2 regions of the Bacillus sp. M5A3_1b genome follow, and region 2 is predicted to be linked to the other one. Evidence: riboswitches for the same ligand, from Rfam matches in the RefSeq annotation. Region 2 holds a riboswitch; the other holds the start of a gene.

Evidence for each region. A riboswitch is a leader RNA that binds a small molecule or an ion and turns the genes downstream of it on or off. The one in region 2 is predicted to bind S-adenosylmethionine.
Region 1: it holds a riboswitch for S-adenosylmethionine, as region 2 does, so the genes downstream of both, mtnK (S-methyl-5-thioribose kinase) here and ACLBWW_RS18640 (M20 family metallopeptidase) in region 2, are expected to answer to the same signal.

Annotation. Positions count from the first base shown of each region.
Region 1 covers NZ_JBKEZY010000001.1:347,965-352,334, reverse strand. The annotation lists gene ACLBWW_RS01755 (pyridoxal phosphate-dependent aminotransferase) at 1-432, opposite strand, end outside; gene ACLBWW_RS01750 (carbon-nitrogen family hydrolase) at 447-1,310, shown strand; SAM riboswitch class I at 1,382-1,524, shown strand; gene mtnK (S-methyl-5-thioribose kinase) at 1,615-2,796, shown strand; gene mtnA (S-methyl-5-thioribose-1-phosphate isomerase) at 2,793-3,854, shown strand; gene ACLBWW_RS01735 (YvrJ family protein) at 4,073-4,210, shown strand; gene ACLBWW_RS01730 (3-hydroxybutyrate dehydrogenase) at 4,305-4,370, opposite strand, start outside.
Region 2 covers NZ_JBKEZY010000006.1:243,388-247,757, reverse strand. The annotation lists gene ACLBWW_RS18650 (alpha/beta fold hydrolase) at 1-477, opposite strand, end outside; gene ACLBWW_RS18645 (TetR/AcrR family transcriptional regulator) at 536-1,102, opposite strand; gene ACLBWW_RS18640 (M20 family metallopeptidase) at 1,287-2,492, opposite strand; SAM riboswitch class I at 2,581-2,683, opposite strand; gene ACLBWW_RS18635 (AAA domain-containing protein) at 2,759-4,370, opposite strand, start outside.

The DNA of each region.
Region 1 (4,370 bases), on a different contig from region 2:
TTCAAATTGTGCTTTTGCTAAAGCAACTCCTGATAAATAATCTGGATAGCCTGGATCTGGAACGAGAATAGTATCACCAGGGTTTGTAAAACAAAGTGGTAATTCTACTAATCCAGCTTTTCCACCAAACAAAATAGCAACTTCTGTTTTTGGATTTACTACTACATCATATTCGCGTTGATAGAATGTTGCCACGGCTTCTTTTAAACTTTCGTGTCCGCGAAATGGCGGATATTTATGATGAATGGTCTTTTCAGCAGCATCTTGTAAAGCTTTTACGATATGCTGCGGTGTTGGTTGATCTGGATTACCTTGACCTAGATTAATAACATCGTGACCAGCTGCAACGACTTTGTTAACTTTTGCAACAAGTGAAGCAAAAAATTGTGTAGGCAATGATGTTACTATCTCAGAAGGTTGAAATAATTTCATACTTTCCACCTCTTTTGAAAGTTGTTACAATTCTAGTGACAAATGATATAATCTTTCCAGTATTTTGTAAAGAAAAAATTAAGAATGGGGCTGACAAAATGAAAGTCGCATGTATTCAAATGGATATTGTCTTTGGAGATGTAGAAAAGAATATTGAGAATGCTAAAAATAAAATAAGCGAAGCGATGAAGGAAAGACCAGATGTGATTGTCTTACCAGAACTATGGACAACGGGATATGATTTAACGAGGCTTATTGAAATTGCAGATAGGGATGGATTGCAAACGAAAGAAAAGCTGAAAGAATGGTCGAAGCAATATGGTGTACATATTGTCGGTGGGTCTATAGCGAAGCAAACAGAACAAGGTGTTACAAATACAATGTATGTGGTAAACAAGGAAGGAGAACTGGTCAATGAATATAGTAAAGTGCATTTATTTCAGCTTATGGATGAACATAAATATTTAATCGCTGGAAATAGTACAGGTGAATTTAAGTTAGATGATGTAGAGTGCGCCGGCACAATTTGTTATGATATTCGTTTTCCAGAGTGGATGCGCGTTCATACTGCGAAAGGTGCAAAAGTTTTATTTGTTGTAGCAGAATGGCCATTGGTTCGTTTAGCGCATTGGCGTTTGTTATTGCAAGCAAGAGCAGTTGAAAATCAGTGTTATGTTGTTGCATGTAATAGGGCAGGAAAGGATCCGAATAATGAGTTTGCCGGTCATTCTTTAATTGTCGATCCTTGGGGCGAAGTTGTTGTAGAAGCGAATGAAGAAGAATCAATTTTATTTGGAGAGCTTCATTTTGAGAAAATTAAAGAAGTACGCAAAGGAATTCCAGTTTTTGCAGATCGTCGTCCAGAATTATACAAATAAAATGTTGACAAGTGATTTTTATTCTTGGTATAGTCTTCAACATAAAGTTAAAAATTCAAAAAATTATACAACTCTTATCAAGAGCAGGTGGAGGGATTTGGCCCGATGAAGCCCAGCAACCGACCGTAATACCATTGTGAAATGGGGCGTTTATTTACGCCAAAAGGCACGGTGCTAATTCCAGCAGAAAGTAAACCTTTCTGGCAGATAAGAGGGGAGAAGATAAACTTCAAACCTCTTTCTTTGTGGAAAGAGGTTTTTCTACGTCAGAAAAACCTCTGAATTAAAAAAGGGGGAGAAGACGATGGGATATTATTCATTAACTGAAACGACAGCTATACAATATGCGAAAGAACACGGTTATTTTGAAAGGAAAGCAAATGTAGTTTGTCATGAAATTGGAGATGGAAATTTAAATTACGTGTTCAAATTAGATGATGGAGAGAAGTCTATTATAATAAAACAAGCACTGCCATATGCGAAAGTAGTTGGTGAGAGCTGGCCACTGTCTATAAAAAGAGCGACGATTGAAAGTAAAGCATTACAAATTTTTGCGAAGTATGTGCCGGAATATGTGCCGGTAGTGTACAGTCATGATGAAGAGTTAGCAGTAACAGTCATAGAAGATCTATCAAGGCTAACAATTGCAAGAAAAGGATTAATAGATGGAGAGGAGTACCCGCTTTTATCCCAACATATTGGTCGCTTTCTAGCACATGTGTTGTTTTATACTTCAGATTTCGGTTTACAATCAGAAGAGAAAAGGGTACTAGAAGGTGCATTTGTAAACCCAGATCTTAGTAAAATCACGGAAGATTTAGTGTTTACAGATCCGTTTAGTCATTATGATACGAATGATTATGAACCAGAGTTACAACTAGCGGTGGATGAACTGTGGAGTGACAAAAATTTAAAATTAAAAGTAGCACAGTATAAATATAAGTTCTTAACAAGAAAAGAAGCGCTTATTCATGGTGATTTACATACTGGTAGTATTTTTTCATCACCTGCTGAAACGAAAGTAATTGATCCAGAATTTGCAACATATGGTCCATTTGGATTTGATCTTGGCCAATTTATTGCAAATTTATTATTAAATGCACTATCCCGTGAAGAGGAAAAAAGAAGTGTGCTATTTTTCCATATTGAGAAAACATGGAGTTATTTTGTAGAAGCTTTTACGAAGTTATGGATTGGAGAAGGTGTAGAAGCATATACGAAAGAGAAACAATGGTTGCCAATTATTTTGCAAAATATTTTTACAGATGCCATTGGATTTGCCGGATGTGAGCTTATCCGTAGAACAATTGGCTTAGCGCATGTAGCTGATTTAGATGGAATAGCAAATAAAGAAACGAGAATTCAAGCTAAGAAACAAGCGTTATCCTTAGGTAAAGAACTAATAAAATATGAATCTAAGAGTGCTGATATTCAACTGTTCCGAACATTATTTCAACAGACAGTTTCTGGAGGGATAAAAGCATGAGTACAATTGTTACTGTTCCGAGATCTGTCAGTTGGAAAGGTGATGCCATTGCAGTATTAAATCAAACAAAGTTGCCGCATAGTACAGAATACAAAACATTAACGACGATTGAAGAGGTATGGAAAAGTATTGTCATGCTAGAAGTACGAGGAGCACCTGCAATTGGAATTGTAGCTGCATTTAGCTTGGCACTTGCATCAAAAAAATATAATACTGTACATATGGAAGAATTTCAAAAGAAGTTTAATAGAGATTGTAATTATTTAGGAACGTCACGCCCAACAGCAGTCAATTTATTTTGGGCAATCGATCGCATGAGAGAATCAATTCGAGAAATTACTACAATAAAAGAAACACAAAAAAAATTAGAAGAAGAAGCGCTTCTCATTCAGCAAGAAGATGAAGCAGTATGCCGGAGTATTGGAGAACATGCATTAACATGTTTTAAAGATGGTGATCACATTTTAACAATTTGTAACGCTGGAAGCATTGCAACTGCTAGATATGGTACTGCATTAGCACCGTTTTATATTGGGAAAGAAAAAGGTGTACGTTTACATGCGTATGCGTGTGAAACGAGACCGGTTTTACAAGGCGGGCGTTTAACGACCTGGGAATTAAAACAGGCAAATATTGATGTAACACTTATTACCGATAATACGGCAGCTCATGCTATTCAAACGAAAGAAATAAACGCGATTATTGTAGGAGCGGACCGAATTGTCGCAAATGGAGATACAGCAAATAAAATCGGAACAATGAATTTAGCTATATTAGCAAATTATTTCGATATTCCATTTTACGTTGCAGCTCCGTTATCTACGTTTGATATTACGAAACAAACAGGTACAGAAATTGTTATTGAAGAAAGAGATGAAACCGAAGTTACGAAAATTTTTGGAAAACAAGTGGCGCCAATTGGAACTGATGTTTATAATCCTGCATTTGACGTAACACCGAATGAATTAATTACAGGTATTATTACTGAAAAAGGCATCATACACGGAGATTATAAACGGGAAATTGCATCGTTATTTGAAAGACAAGCTAATACATAATAGCTTGTTTTTTTATCCCGCATTAACGGGCGGTAAGACCCCCACCTCAAAATTCAGCGGAAGCAAAGAAGTTAGGTGGGGGTCAACTGCCCGTAAAAGCCCGATTGGTTCAACTAATAATCAGTGGGGGATGAAGAAAACCCCCACTGATTAAAGTTTCACTTTATGCCTAAATGTTTTCTTTTCCCTTATTTATATAATGGAAGGAGGCGGAAAAGATGGAAGAGTGGATCAGGATAGTAGGTAATGTAGGGTTTCCGATTGTTGTAACATTATATTTACTCCATCGTATTGAAAGTAAATTAGATGGGGTAATTGTTGCAATCGAGAAACTCCCTAAACAATTACTAAAGTAGGAAGGTCCTCGCGATACAAAGTAAAATAAAGTTTGCTCTTCTTGAGCAAACTTTATTTTTTACCCCGTATTAATGGGCAGTAAAAGCCGTCACTTTATTGAGCAGTATAACCACCATCGATAACAACGGCTTGCCCAGTTATACCCTTTGCCTTTTCACT
Region 2 (4,370 bases):
ATATGGATTTTTTATTTTCAAATAATTGTTTCCTTCTTGAAACACATCAATTGCAATCTTGCTATTTTTATCATCAAAGGGACTCATATAACCTACAACATGAATAAATTGTTGCAAGCCCTTCAATTGATGAATGCTTTTAGCTAATTCACTAATATGTTTTGCGCCATTTAAAAATACGGAAGCTGCCTCTTTACTTGTCGCTTGAATATCCATGGGGCCTCCTGCGTGAATAATCACATCCGTTTTCAATACCCTCTCCTTATCTTCAGCACTTAGACCTAAATCTATTTTCGTCAAATCACCTTCAATAAAGTGCATAACTGCCTTTTTTAAGATGCCTCTTTCTTGAAAAAGGCGTATTGCTTTACTTTTCGACCTTACTAAAAGAAGAATTTTAACATCCTCTTTGGCTAATTCTTTCACTAATTGCTTTCCAATAAAGCCTGTTCCACCAATTAAAAATACTGTTCTCATATAAGATCTCCTTTTTAGTACTATTCAGTACTAATCTGATGTAAAAAAAATGCTTCTTTTATCGAAGCAATTTTAAAAAATGATCTGCTGTTTTCGTGATTACAGTTGCATCTTTCAATGTTTCTGAAATAAATAACGCTCCTTCAAGATTTGTAATAAAAAGTGATGCAACCTCATCAATATGAATCGTATTTCTGAATTCTCCATTCTCTACCCCTTGTTTAAGTAATAGAGAAACTTTCTTTTGTAATCCTGTAAAAAAAAGACCTATTTTTTCTTTTATTTGCGTGGCCTGTGTAGGACTTTGAATATAAAGAGTAATAAATGGACAGCTCCCCCTATACTCTCTCGACTGAACTCCTTGTGATAATTGCTTTAAAAACAGTTGGATACGATCTTCAACTAAAAATTGGCTCTGAGAAATTACGTCATCAATTGCAGATTGATACATTTCAATCCAATAATCAACGACCCCTTCTAATAATACTTCCTTATTAGAAAAGTGATAATACACATTAGACTTTGAAACTTTGCTTACACGTACTAATTCATCCATACTTGTATAAGCAAATCCTTTTTCTAAAAATAATGTTGCAGCTACTTCAATCACACGTTTTTGATTCATTAATTTTACCTTTGTCATAACTAGAACTATATAGTACTAGTTTAAACATTGCAAGTATTTATGTTCATTTAGAAAAAAGTTTGATTAAAAAATTCTACTAATATTGATTTTACTGCAAAAAAATCTTAGCATCAGTGTTACGCAAAAAAGAAAAGGAGTGGATCCCCCCACTCCCTTTAACCATCTACCCCTGATTCCTCTGCGCCTCTCTAAACTCTTCCTTCACCTTCTCTAACAGCCCTTCTTCCGTAATTAATCGATACGCTGTATGTGCTAGTGCTTTTGCGGATGTAATTAATGCTTTATCTCCTAATTCTGAACGTGCTGCTTCTCTAAATTCATTCGTATGCGCAATTAAATCGTCTGGACCGATTTTAATGTACGGATGAATGGTCGGTACGACTTGGCTTACGTTTCCTGCGTCTGTTGAGCCAATGCCAAATCTTTCTTTCCGATTTACGTCTTCACCTTGTAATTCTAGTTCTTCGGCTACGACGTCATTAAATGTTTTTGTTACGAGTAGTTCATCGATTTCATTTTGGAATTGATGAATTTTCACTTTCGTACCTGTTGCTAACGCTGCTCCTTGGGCGATATTTTTTACTTTTTTTGTTACTTCCGCACATCTTTTTCTCGTCGCTGCGCGGATGAAGAACCTTGCTGCAGCGTAGTCAGGAATAATGTTAGGTGCTTTTCCGCCTTCTGTAATAACGCCATGAATTTTCACATCTGACGGAAGTTGTTGGCGAAGTGCGTTAATGCTGTTATACAGCTGAATAATCGCATCTAATGCGTTAATTCCTTCTTCCGGTGAAGCTGCGGCATGAGCTGTTTTTCCGTAAAAATGAAAATCAAGTGGATCGACTGCTAATGAAGGGCTCGTTGGCGCTGTTTTTCCGCTCGGATGAATCATAAGTGCCGCATCAATATCTTTAAATAAACCCGCTTTTACATAACTCGCTTTCGCACTACCATTTGGTCCGCCTTCTTCAGCTGGCGTTCCAAACACGACAACTTCTCCGCCAATTTCTTCAAGCGTTTCTGATAATGCGATTGCAGCCGCAACGCTAATTGTGCCAATTAAATTGTGACCACACGCATGACCTAGTCCTGGTAAAGCGTCATACTCAGCTAAAAATGCGATAACTGGTCCTTGTTTTCCTGAACTTTTTCGCGCGATAAAACCTGTTTCATGTCCAGCTATATTGTGTTGTAATTGAAATCCTGCACTCCCTAGCAATAAACTTAACGTTCTTGATGCGTAAAACTCTTGGTTACCAATCTCCGGATTCGCATGAATATCGTGACTTGTTTCTATGTACTTTTCCTTATTTCTTTCAATACTCTCTTCAATTGTTTTTCTTTGTGACGTTACTCCAGTCGCTCCCATTTTTCTTCCCCCTTATATTTTCACGTAAAAAAGCCTCTTTCTAAAAGATAGAAAGAGGCTTCTGCATATACAGTCAAAATGAGCTTCTTTCTTATCTTTCAAGTTACCTTGCTGGAATTGGCACAGTATTCATAAAAGAATCCGCTGCCGAGGTGTCATAGGGCCAGTCCCTCAACCTCTCATGATAAGAATTTTCATAAGATTATATTAAATTATATTCATTCTATGTTCATTCCGATTAAAAGTCAAGGAATTCCTATCCGAATTTACCGAATATCTAAAAACCCTTTTAATACACCAATTGTTTCTGGTGCTTGCAGTCTTGCACATACGTATGGAAATTCGGTACTACCTTCAAACATCATTTGAGATGTGAGCGGTGCGCCTGCCCAGAAGATTTCATCATCGATTACGATAAACGGGAATGCTTTATTTTGTCTTTGTAACTTTACATTTTTTAATGGAACTGGTCCATCACTATACACCGTTACTTGCGCATTCGTACGCATTAATACTTGCCATACTCGTTTATCCACTTGCTTTGTACTCGGAAGTGAAATAATAATTTTTCGTTTTGCCGCTAAAATATCTTTCAATAATCCTTTTGGCTCTTCAAGATTCATTTCCATAAACCAGCGTAAACGTTTCGAAATTTTTCGTTCCCATAATTGTCTTGATGTTGTACGATCATACACATCTCCGTGACGTTCTATATGAGCTGTTAATTGTGATAACGCTTGTTTTCTCGAAAGGTTTTTACGCATATAATGACAATCTGATAATTGAATGAACTTCCCTCTCGCCCTTGTCACTGCAACGTTGACGAGGCGATGATTTTTATGGTCAAAGAATAACACGCCAGGTCGTTCTTGCGGATAACTATCAACCGTATCAAATATCATCATATCTCTTTCCGAACCTTGGAATTTATGAACTGTTGCCGCTAAAACTGGTATGTTTTGATATTTCGTTCTCTGCAACATTTCTCTAATACACGTTGATAAAAAGCGGGATTGTGCCCTGTAAGGTGTAACAACACCGATCGATTGTACACCATCTAACAGTCCGATTAACATCATTTGCATCGCTACTAAACCAGACATAATGTTAAATCGAGAACCAGAAGCAGCGTCCTTTAACGAAAAAGCTCCCATTAAGCTCGTATCAAATAAAACACTTGCCTCATTTGCGAACGGTTGCAATCGCGCAAGTTCCTTACGCTCTGAAACAGACGGATGGTCGTATACTCTATTTTTATAAATAAATGAGTTTGTAAACTTCGATATATCCGCATGCATACGCCTTTGTTCCTGCAACATAAATAGGTTCGGATGTGCTTCTGATTTATTGACAGAATCAACAATCCCGGCATGGTAAAACATATCTTCCCCGAGCCATTTTCGAACGAGTTCATGGTTCGCCATCGCAATTGGAGGTAACTGTAAAAAGTCCCCACAAACGACGATACGTTTTCCAAGTGACGCAGCTAATGCAATTTGCGGAACATATGCCATACTCACTTCATCTACGACAACTAAATCAAATGTACGCTCATAAATAAGTGAATCAATGGCACATTTCGATAAAGTTGCGCCAATTACTTTTGCATTTTCAATGTATTCTTTTTCTACTTCTTTAATTTTCGCTTTTTGCTTTCGAAGATCACTTTCAATCTCTTGTATACGCTTCTTATCAGCAGAAGTCGCTTTATATGATAAAATCTTTTCACGAAGATCTTGTCGTGTTTCCTCTAAGTAGAGTCTTTCTTCTCCCCATGATCCGTTCGTCGTTTCAACTAACTTAGACGCAAGTAACGTTTCATGATTTCGTATATGTTCATGTTGACTATAACCGTAGCGAACAATTTCGCCAGGCGTC